One region of the Phenylobacterium sp. FG114 genome, then DNA from elsewhere that is predicted to be linked to it. Evidence: riboswitches for the same ligand, from Rfam matches in the RefSeq annotation. Region 1 holds a riboswitch; the other holds the start of a gene.
The links. A riboswitch is a leader RNA that binds a small molecule or an ion and turns the genes downstream of it on or off. The one in region 1 is predicted to bind cobalamin.
Positions count from the first base shown of each region.

Region 2: it holds a riboswitch for cobalamin, as region 1 does, so the genes downstream of both, ACODSY_RS13515 (TonB-dependent receptor plug domain-containing protein) here and ACODSY_RS21205 (hypothetical protein) in region 1, are expected to answer to the same signal.

Region 1 is NZ_JBMDKU010000014.1:127,555-133,108, forward strand. It holds gene ACODSY_RS21195 (isocitrate lyase/PEP mutase family protein) at 1-656, shown strand, start outside; gene ACODSY_RS21200 (cobalamin-binding protein) at 653-1,573, opposite strand; gene ACODSY_RS21205 (hypothetical protein) at 1,570-2,109, opposite strand; cobalamin riboswitch at 2,229-2,430, opposite strand; gene cobS (cobaltochelatase subunit CobS) at 2,447-3,448, opposite strand; gene ACODSY_RS21215 (TauD/TfdA dioxygenase family protein) at 3,523-4,395, shown strand; gene ACODSY_RS21220 (hypothetical protein) at 4,392-5,099, opposite strand; gene ACODSY_RS21225 (MFS transporter) at 5,151-5,554, opposite strand, start outside.
Region 2 is NZ_JBMDKU010000007.1:68,031-73,584, forward strand. It holds gene ACODSY_RS13500 (LytTR family DNA-binding domain-containing protein) at 1-493, shown strand, start outside; tRNA gene ACODSY_RS13505 (tRNA-His) at 582-658, shown strand; gene ACODSY_RS13510 (amidohydrolase) at 775-2,355, shown strand; cobalamin riboswitch at 2,464-2,668, shown strand; gene ACODSY_RS13515 (TonB-dependent receptor plug domain-containing protein) at 2,861-4,858, shown strand; gene ACODSY_RS13520 (ABC transporter substrate-binding protein) at 4,877-5,554, shown strand, end outside.

The sequences.
Region 1 (5,554 bases):
GCCGCCTGGACAACGAGGTCCCGCTGGAGGACGCGCTCTCGCACCTGGCGACCCTGGCGGTGGCCACGGACCTGCCGCTGAACGCTGACTTCGAGAACGGATATGCCGACACCCCCGAAGGCGTGGCCGTCAATGTTCGGCGGGCGCTGGACACCGGCGTGGCGGGACTGTCCATCGAGGACATGAGCCACGACCCCGGCAAGCCGTTGTACGACACGGCGCTGGCCGTGGAGCGGGTGAGGGCCGCGCGGGCGGCCGTGGACGCGGAGGGCTCGGGCGCGGTGCTGGTGGCGCGCGCCGAGGGTCTGCTGATCGGCCAGATGGACGTGAAGGCCACGCTGGATCGCCTGGCCGCGCTGGCCGACGCCGGGGCGGACTGCCTCTACGCGCCCGGCCTGCGGTCGGCGGAGGACATCGCCACGGCGGTGCTCGTCGTCGCCCCGAAGCCGCTCAACGTTCTGATGTGGACCGGTGGGCCGACGGTCGCGGAACTGGCGGACCTGGGCGTGCGCCGCATCAGCGTGGGCGGCGCGCTGGCGCGGGCCGCGTTCGGCGAGTTCATCCGCACGGCGCGCGAGATCGCTGAAGAGGGCCGCTTCGACCGCCTGGCGCAGGCGGCGACCGGCGCCGAGATGAAGGCGCTCTTGAAACCCTAGAGCCGCACCCAGCCCGTCCCTTCGTGCTGGAAGGCGAAGAGGTCAGGGTGGAGGATCTCGGCGATCATCTCGGCCGACTCGACCAACCGCGGGCCGGGGCGATTGAAGTAGTGGTGGCCGTCGATGACGTAGACCTGACCGCGCCGCACCGCGGACAGCGCCGCCCATTCCGGCCGGGCCTGCAGCAGGGGAGCGTCAGCCAGGCTCTGCGCGATGGTGAAGCCGCAGGGCAGCAGCAGGATGACATCCGGGTCCGCCGCCGCCAGGGCCGCCCAGTCCAGCCAGGGCGAATGCTGGCCCGGCATGGCGAACAGGCTCTCGCCGCCCGCGGCCTCGATCAGCTCGGGCATCCAGTTGCCGCCGGCCATGAGCGGGTCGATCCAATCGATGGCGGCGACGGTCGGGCGATGGGCGGCGCGGTCGGCGGTCCGGCGGATGGCGGCGAGACGTCCCTGCAACCTGGCGATGGCGCGCTCCGCCACGGCCTCGGCGCCCAGCGCCTGGCCCACCTTGCGCACGTCGCCCCAGACGTCGGAGAGGTCGTTGGGCTCCAGCGAGACCAGCGTCGGCGCCATGCCCGTCCATTCGCAGAGCGCGTGCTCGAGATCGCCCGGGGTCACCGCGCAGATGGCGCACTGGGTCTGGGTCAGGATCACGTCGGGCTTCAGCGCCCGCAACCGCTCGGCATCGACGCGATAGACCGAGACGCCCTGGGCGATGATCTCGTTCACGCGCCGGTCGATGTCGCGCGATGTGCCGTCCAGCCGCACCTTGGTGGCGCTGAGCGCCGGCAGGCGGCTGACGTCGACCGGGAAGTCGCACTGGTGCGAGCGGCCCACGAGCTGGTCGGCCATGCCCACCGCCGCCACGATCTCGGTGGCGCTGGGCAGCAGGGAGACGATGCGCGGGCCGCTCATGCGGAACGTCCGAAGGCGGGGACCGCCAGCGGGGTGCAGCGCACGACGGCATCCACCGCCAGCAGCCCCGCCAGCCAGGCGGCGTTCACCGCGCCCACCAGGCTGATCACCCCTGGGCGCACTTCGCAGGCGCCGGTGATCACCTGCTCGACGCCCAGTATGACGAGCTGGTTGGCCACGAACGCCGCGACGAAGGCCAGGCCCGCGCGCAGCCAGGCGGGCTTGCCCAAGGTGGCGGCCAGGACGGGCGCGGCGCCCGCCAACGCAGCGAGCGCCGCCGCGCCAAGGCCGAGGCCCCAGGCGATGGTGCTCGGGTCGCGCGGATAGTCATGGAGGCCGAAGCCGATGGCCTGGCCGGCCAGCCAGACCGCAAGCGTGAGCGGGACGGCGCGGCGCATCGGCAGGGCGCCGGCGGCGATCACCGCCACGGCGACCAGCGGCTCTAGGCAACCGGCGATCAGGCAGCCGCCCAGAACCAGGACGACGACACCGGCGGACCACAGGGCGGTCCGGGGTTGGGAGAGAACAACAGACATGGGCCGATACCTCGCGGCGGACGTGACACGTCACCGCGAAGGAGATTCGCCGACCGACAGGGCGTCAGGCGCCTGGCGGCGGTCCATCCACATCGGTGCACCCCGCCCAATGCGCTCGCGCGTGACCACGGCTCGTGGCAGGTCTCCTGGCTCGCGGGTCGTCGCCTCGGGACCGGCCTTCCCAGGGCGTTGCGGCCCCAGTGGCTTTGGTGGTCTTCGGCTCGCCGCTTACAGTTGCGGGGGCAGCCGCGGCCTTGGACGCGAACGTCCGCACCGCATTCCCTCTAGGCCCTCTCGGGCGCCACGGCCGATGATTGCCTCGCCGTGGCGCGTGCGGTCAAGCCACTCGGACGCGGGCCGTCGATTCGGGCAGGTCCTGACCGAAGGCGCGCTGGTAGAACTCGGCGACCGTGCCGCGCTCCAGCTCGTCGCACTTGTTCAGGAAGGTCATCCGGAACGCGAGGCCGATGTCGCCGCCGAAGATCTCGGCGTTCTGGGCCCAGGTGATCACGGTCCGCGGGCTCATGACGGTCGAGATGTCGCCGTTCATGAAGGCGTTCCGGGTCATGTCGGCCACGCGCACCATGGCGTTGATGGTGCGCTTCCCCTCGGCTGTCTGGTAGCCGGGCGCCTTCGCCAGCACGATCTCGGCCTCGGTGTCGTGGCTGAGGTAGTTCAGCGTGGTCACGATCGACCAGCGATCCATCTGGCCTTGGTTGATCTGCTGGGTGCCGTGGTAGAGGCCGGTGGTGTCGCCCAAGCCGATGGTGTTGGTCGTCGAGAACAGGCGGAACCAGGGGTTGGGCCGGATCACGCGGTTCTGGTCGAGCAGGGTCAGCTTGCCCTGCGCCTCCAGCACGCGCTGGATCACGAACATCACGTCCGGCCGCCCCGCGTCGTACTCGTCGAAGACGAGGGCGATGGGCCGCTGGATCGCCCAGGGCAGCATGCCTTCGCGGAATTCGGTGACCTGCTTGCCATCCTTCAGGACGATGGCGTCCTTGCCGACCAGGTCGATGCGGCTGACGTGGCTGTCCAGGTTCACCCGGATCAGCGGCCAGTTCAGGCGCGCGGCCACCTGCTCGATGTGGGTGGACTTGCCCGTGCCGTGATAGCCCTGGACCATCACGCGACGGTCGTGGGCGAAGCCCGCGAGGATCGCCCGCGTGGTCTCCGGGTCGAACTTGTAGGCCGGATCCACATCCGGCACGTGCGGGTCGCGCTCGCTGAAGGCCGGGACCTTCATGTCCAGGTCGATACCGAAGGTCTCGCGGACGTCGACCTCCGTGTCGGGGGTGAGCGTGATGAGCTTGTCTTCGGTGATGTCGAAAGCGGCCATGACGCGGTTCGATTACAAGCTTGCCGTCGCGTACGCAAACAGGTGTTTTGTGCAAAGGCGAAGGAGGAACCGCCATGCTGATGGAAGCGCAGAGCGCCTATCGCACGATCCGGGTCCAGTCCCGGGAAAGTGGCTTCGGCGCCGAGGTCACCGGCATCGACCTTTCCAAGCCCCTGGGCGAGGTCGCGCTGGCCGAGGTCAAGGACGCCTGGGCGCGCCACGCGGTCCTGGCTTTTCCCGGCCAGCCGCTGACCCTGGACGAGCTGGAAGCCTTTACCCTGCAGATCGGGCCGTTCGGTCACGATCCCTATGTCGCGCCGATGGCCGGCCACCCGAACGTGCTGGAGGTGCGCCGGGAGCCCGACGAGAAGACAACGCCCTTCGGCGGCAACTGGCACTCGGACTGGAGCTTCCAGGAGCGACCTCCCGCGGCCACCATCCTGCGTTCCGAGATCATCCCTCCCGTGGGCGGCGACACGCTCTATGCCGACGGCGCGGCGGCCTACGAGGCGCTGTCCGACGAGATGAAGGCCCGGCTGGCTCCGCTCCGCGCGGTCCACTCGGCGACCCGCGCCTACGGCCCGAAGAGCGGTTACGCCCGCGAACTCGACGTGCGGTCCATGCCGATCATCGTCAGTCCGGAGGCCGACAAGACCTGGGCCCACCCCCTGGTTCGGACCCACCCTGTGACGGGCCGCAAGGCGCTCTTCATCTCGCCGGTCTACACGGTGGGCATCGAGGGCATGACGCCCGACGAGGCCGACCCGCTGCTGGGCGAGCTGTACAAGCACATGGTCCAGGACCGGTTCGTCTACCGCCACGTATGGCAGGCGGGGATGCTGGTGATCTGGGACAACCGCTGCACGATGCACAATGCCCTGGGCGGCTATGACGGGCACCGGCGGGTCATGCACCGCACCACGGTGGCGGGGGAAATCCCGGTCTAGGCGGCCTGGACCACGGGGCCGCCGGTCTTCGCGCGGCCGGCCGCGTAGCAACCCACGCCCAGCGCGCAGCCCAACGAGATCATGACGCTCTCGCCGCCGTCTTCGACCACGCCGGCCAGGAGGTCGAGGCCCTCGGCCCACGGGCTTGAATGGAGGGCGTCGACGCCGACCCCGAACACGGCCGCGCCCAGCGGCGCCGCCGACAGCATCATGGCGGCCCGGCGCGCCCTCGGTGTCGCCTTGCGCCAGGTGAGGGCCAGCAAGATCAGGAAGCCGCCGCCGGCAGCCGCGAACGCCATCAACTCGCCCAGGTCGCGCGACCGGTTGAGGCCGAGGGTCAGGCCCTGAAGCATATGGCGGGCCAGGGTCATGCCCAGCCGCTCGTGGATCGCCAGGGCGTTGTCCAACACCATCCAGGCGTTGAGAGCGCAGAGAACCCAGAGGATCGGCGCACGCTGGCGGCGCGCCAGCAGCCCTATGGCCAGCGCCGTGACGGCCGACTTGAGGTACTCGAAGCCCTCCGCCACACCGAGTTCGACATGCATGTCGAACATCAGGTCCTTGAACCCGGCCGGCGCACGTCCGGCCTCCGCCTGAAGGTGGAGGAGGTCCAGTCCGATGAGGGCGACGTCGATCGGAAGCAGCCCCAGGAACACCAGCAGGGCCATCCGGACGTCGAGTTCTGGGTCCGAGACCGTGTCCACTCAGCGCCCCGTCCGCCGTGTCGCATGACAACGGTATGACGGATTCCCGACTTAGTCCAAGGCGTCGGGCGCCGGGCGCAGGAAGACCAGGCCCGCGAAACTCAGCAGCCCGGCCGCGACGAGGTACAGGCCGACGGGGACCAAGCCGCCGCGGTCCGCCAGCGCCTGGGCGGCGACAGGGGCCAGGCCGCCTCCGATGATCCCGCCTACGTTGAAGGCCATGGAAGCCCCGGTGTAGCGCACCCGCGGCGGAAACAGGCTGGGCAGGAAGGCGCCCAGCGGCCCGTAGACGAAGCCCATCGTGAGCAGCGCCAGGGACAGCCAGGCCCAGATCAGCGGCAGCGAGCCCGCGCCCATCATCGCACCCATGGCCAGCCCGACCACCACCGTTCCGCCGCATCCGGCCAGGAGCACGCGTCGAGGGGTGGCGGCGTCCGACCAGTAGCCCGCGGCGA
Region 2 (5,554 bases), on a different contig from region 1:
GCTGGGCGGCTACTACGCACCGTTCTCGCCGCTTGAGAACTTCCTCTACGAGTTCCGCAAGGATGCGCTCGGCTACACCGGCTTCATGTTCCTCTACGTGGTCTGGCGTCGGGCGGGGGGGCGCCCTGCCGCGGCGCCCCCCCCCCCCCCCCCCGCCGCGGAGACCGCGCTGGAGCCGGGCGCCATCGAGATCCGCGACGGCGCGCGCCGCCATTTCGTGCCCCTCACCGAGGTCGCCTGGATCGAGGCGGCCGGCAACTATGTCGAGCTCCATCGCGGCCAGACGCCGATCCTGCACCGCGCGCCCTTGTCAGAGATGGAGCGCCAGCTGGAGGGCGCCGGGTTCGTCCGCATCCACCGCTCGCGCCTCGTGCGTCGCGCGGCGGTGGCGCAGGTCGAATCGAAGCCCTCGGGCGACTACGTCGTGCGTCTCCTCGATGGCCGCGAACTGTCGGGTTCGCGGCGCTACCGCCGCCCGCTTCTGGAGCCGTGAGCGATCATCGGAAACGCCCGCTTGTCGCACGCGAAGGCGACGGCTTGATCGGACAGGCCTGCGCGACTAGAAAGCGCGCTCGCGATGCGCCGCCCTAGCTCAGTTGGTTAGAGCGCCAGATTGTGGCTCTGGAGGTCTCCCGTTCGATCCGGGAGGGCGGTACCATCGCTTCCCCACGCAGCAGACGCCGTTGGCCGAACGTCGACGCTTCGTGACCGCTGGCGGTCACACCCAGAATCGCGTCTCTCGACAGCTCATTCCTGCGGAGGGGACCTGCCGAGATGAAGACGCTCGCCGTATCGACCGCGCTGGCCGCGCTGCTGATGACCGCCACCGCCCACGCCGCAAGCTTGCCGGCCCTGAAGAAGCAGGCGGTTGCGGAGGTTCAGGCGCGCGCCAAGCTGGCCCAGCAGATGAACGACAAGATCTTCAGCTTCGGCGAGCTGGGCTTCCAGGAAGTCGAGACCTCCAAGTACATCACCGACGTCCTCGAGAAGAACGGCTTCACCGTCACTCGCGGCGTCGCCGGCTTGCCGACGGGCTGGGTCGCCACCTGGACGAACAAGACCGGCGGCCCGGTGATCGCCATGGGGTCCGACATCGACGGCATCCCCAAGGCCTCCCAGACGCCCGGCATCCCCTGGAAGCAGCCGATGGTGGAGGGCGCGCCCGGGCACGGCGAGGGCCATAACTCCGGCAACGCCGTGAACGTCGTCGCCGCGCTGGCGGTGAAGGACATCATGCAGAAGGAAGGCATCGCCGGCACGCTGATGCTCTGGCCGGGCGTCGCCGAGGAACTGGTGGCCGGCAAGGCCTTCATGGTGCGCGCGGGCGTGTTCAAGGACGTCGACGCCGTCCTCTTCACCCACGTCGGCGACAACCTGGCGGTTACCTGGGGCAAGCCGTCGGGCACCGGACTGGTGTCGGTGGAGTACACGTTCCATGGCGCCAGCGCCCACTCAGCCGGCAAGCCGTGGATGGGCCGCTCGGCTCTGGACGCCGTCTCGCTGATGAACATCGGTTGGGAGTTCCGCCGCGAACACATCCGGCCCGAGCAGCGGTCGCACTACGTGATCACCGACGGGGGCGACCAGCCCAACGTCGTGCCGCAGGTGGCCAAGGTCTGGTATTATTTCCGCGAGCAGGACTTCAAGCGCATCTCCGACCTCTATGCGGTCGGCAACAAGATCGCCGACGGCGCCGCCATGATGACCGACACCACGGTCGATCGGCGGATCCTGGGCACGGCCGCGCCGCGCCACTTCAACAAGCCGATCGCCGAAGCCGCCTACGAGAACATCAAGCAGGTCGGCCTGCCCAAATGGACCGCCGACCAGCAGGCCTTCGCCAAGGCCGTGCAGAAGGAGGTCAAGGCCGAGAAGCTGGACGGCCTCTCCACCGAGCTGAAGAAGCTGGAGCCGCCGGTCGAGAAGCCGGAGAGCGGCGGATCGGACGACATCGGCGACATCTCCTGGACCCTGCCCACGATTACCGTGAACTATCCGTCGAACATCCCCGGCCTGGCCGGGCACAGCTGGATGAACGCCATCTCGATGGCCACGCCCATCGCCCACGACGGCGTCGTCGCCGGCGCGAAGGTGATCGCCATGACCACCCTCGACCTCCTGATGCGTCCCGACCTACGCACGGCGGCCAAGGACTACTTCACCAAGGTCCAGAACAAGGACGAGCACTATGTCCCGATGATCTCGGCCAGCGACAAGCCCGCGGTCGAGATCAACGCCGACGTCATGGCGCAATTCCGTCCGGCCATGCGCGCCCAGTACTACGACGAGAGCAAGTACCCGACGTACCTGGACCAACTGGGCGTGAAATGGCCCACGCTGGAGCGGCCGAAATAGCCGTCGGGTCCTCCGGGGCGCCCCTGGGTGACCTCGGAATTCCGTGGACAGGCCGCCCGAAGCGCGACTAGAGGGGCGGCTGTCGCGGCCCGCCTTCGGGCGGGTCGCGGCGCTTAGCGCGCCGAAGCCTTCGGGCTTAAACGGGAACGCAGTAGGGGCTCGCCCCGATCTGCGGCTGTCCCTGCAACTGTGAGCGGTGAGCGCATGCGCCGTGGCGGAAGTCTCCGTCAGCCACTGGGTCCTCGGACCTGGGAAGGCAGGCCGCATGTCGTGACGACCCGCGAGCCAGGAAACCGGTCGGTGCGTGTCGCTCGAGCTTTGGGGCAGTGGACCTCCAGGGCGCGGATCTCCGTCTGAGCGACGAGGAGAAACGGCGGAGGGCCGTTTCGACCGACCGGGCGGGGCCTTAGGCGTCCATGCCCGCCGGACCGTCGACCCACGCGCGAGCCCGCGCTTCCGGGAGGCCCTCTGTATGTCGCGAAGGACGCGGACAGAGGGGGCCTCGATGCCCAGGATCTATCTCGTGAGCGCCGCCGCGGCCGCGCTCCTCACCAGCCAACCCGCCTTCGCCGCCGAAGGATACGTCGACGAGGCGATCGTCACCGGCACACGCGCGGCCGATGGCGTGGACGCCGCCCGGGTCGGATCGTCCGTCACCGTGATCACGGCCGAGCAGATGAAGGACCGCCAGGTGCGCCTGGTCTCCGACGTCCTGCGCGATGTGCCGGGCTTCGCGGTCAGCCGCACGGGCGCGGTGGGCGGCCAGACCCAGGTCCGCGTGCGCGGGACGGAGGCGAACCACGTCCTGACCCTGATCGACGGGATCGAGGCGTCGGACCCGTTCATCGGCGAGTTCGACTTCGGCCAGCTGCTGGCCGAGGATGTGGCGCGGGTCGAGATCCTGCGCGGGGCCCAAAGCGCGCTCTACGGCTCCGACGCCATTGCCGGCGTGATCAACTACATCACGCCGACCGCCAAGGACGCCCCGGGCGGCAGCCTGCGCGTCGAGTTCGGCTCGCAAGGGACGCTGGGCGGGGCAGGGCGGTATGCCATCGCCAACGGCCCGCTGGACGTGGTCGTCAGCGGCGCTGTCCAGAACACCGACGGCTTCGTCACCCAGACCCTGCCGGGCGGCCAGCGCAAGGTGGGCTCGTCGCTGCAGAGCTTCGCGGCCAAGGCCGGATACCAGGTCACCGAGAACTTCAAGCTGCGCGGCGTCCTGCGCTACGCCGACACCCACGCCGAGACCAACAACTCCGGCTTCGGCCGGGGCGTGATCGACAGCCCCGGGACCTACTACGACGCCAAGACCCTGACCTACTTCGTCGGCGGCGACCTGAAGCTGCTGGACGGCGCCTGGACCCACAGCGTTTCGTTCCAGGGCGTCGACGCCGAGCGCAAGAGCTACAGCGCCCGCGCGCGCTCGGGCGGTGACGACGGCCTGCGCAAGAAGGCCTCCTACGTCACGACCTACCGGCTGCAGACGGGCGAACTGACCCACCTGCTGACCGGCGCGGTCGACTGGGAGAAGGAGACCTTCCAGAACACCTCGCCGCCCAGCGCCGGCGCGGACAACACCCGCCGCTCGATCAAGAACACCGGCCTGGTGGCGCAGTACGATCTGCAGGTCGGCGACGACGCGGGCATGGGTGGCGCGGTCCGTCATGACGACAACGACGTCTTCGAGAACGCGACCACCTGGAAGATCCAGGGCTTCTACCGCTTCAACGATATGATCCGCGTGCGCGCCGCAGGGGGCACGGGCATCAAGAACCCGTCTCAGACCGAGCTGTTCGGCTTCAACGCCACCGGCCCGTTTCCCTTCATCGGCAATCCGAACCTGAAGCCGGAGAAGTCCGAGGGCTGGGAGGTCGGGACCGACTTGAGCTTCCTGGACGGCCGGATCAGCCTGGGCGCCACCTACTTCGACGCGCGGCTGCAGGACGAGATCTTCGGCTACTTCGGCGGGCCCGGCCTCCCGGCCGCCTGTCCCGCGCCGCCGGCGGGGACCAGCACGAGTTGCAATCGCGAGGGCAAGTCGAGGCAGTCGGGCGTCGAGGTCTTCGCGACGGTCGAGGTGCTGCCGAGCCTGACGTTGTCCGGCGCCTACACTGACCTGAACGCCAAGGAGGCGGGGCTGGAGGAGATCCGGCGCGCGCCGCACATCGGCAGCGCCAACCTCACCTGGACGCCGCTGGATGGCCGCGCGACGGTGAACATCAACGTCCGCTACAACGGCCGCGAGCTGGACTCCAACTTCTCGGGCATCAATCCGCCGTTCCCGACCTCGCTGCCGGACGTCAAGCCGGCGACGGGGGCCAATGCGGGCCGGGTGGTCCTGCCGTCCTTCACCCTGGTGAACCTGTCGGCCAGCTACGACCTGTCGGACGGTGTCGAGGTGTTCGGACGGGTCGAGAACTTGACCGACGAGGACTACTACGAAGTCTTCGGTTTCGCGACGCCCGGCCGCACGGCCGCCGTCGGGGCGAGGGTGAAGTTCTGAGATGAGCCAGGCCTGACCATGAGAGCCGCCCTGCGCATCGCCGCGTTGGGCCTCTGCGCGGCCATCCTGCCCGGGATGGCCGCGGGCGCGCCTGCGCCAAAGCCGCAGCGTATCTTGTCGATGAACCAGTGCACCGACCTGATGGTGCTGCAGCTGGTCCCCAGGGGGCGGATCGCGGGCGTGACCTATCTGGCGCGCGAGGGTGCGCGGGCGCTGTTTCCCGGCGCAGCCGCGGGCATCCCGATCAACTACGGGACGCCCGAGGACATCATCAAGTTCCGGCCCGACCTGATCCTCACCGGCGACTTCTCGCTCGCGGTGACGCGGCGCTTGGCGCACGAGGTCGGGGCGCCCCTGGTCGAGGTGAAGAGCGCGCGCACCTTCGACGACGTGCGCCGCTCGCTTCGCCAGGTGGGCGCGGCCGTGGGGGAGCCCGCGCGGGCCGAGGCGCTGATCCGCCGGATGGACGTTCAGCTCGCCGAGCTGGCGAGGCGGCGGCCGGCGCGCCCGAACCGTATCGTCGCCTGGGACGGCGGCGCGACCGTGCCCGGAACCGAGACCTTCGCGAACCAGATCATCCAGGCGGCGGGCGCGGTGAACATCGCCGCGCAGCCGGGCCCCATCTACACGGGCTTCGGCGTGGAGGAACTGCTGCAGGCGCGGCCCCAGGCGCTGCTCTACGGCGGGGGCGACCGC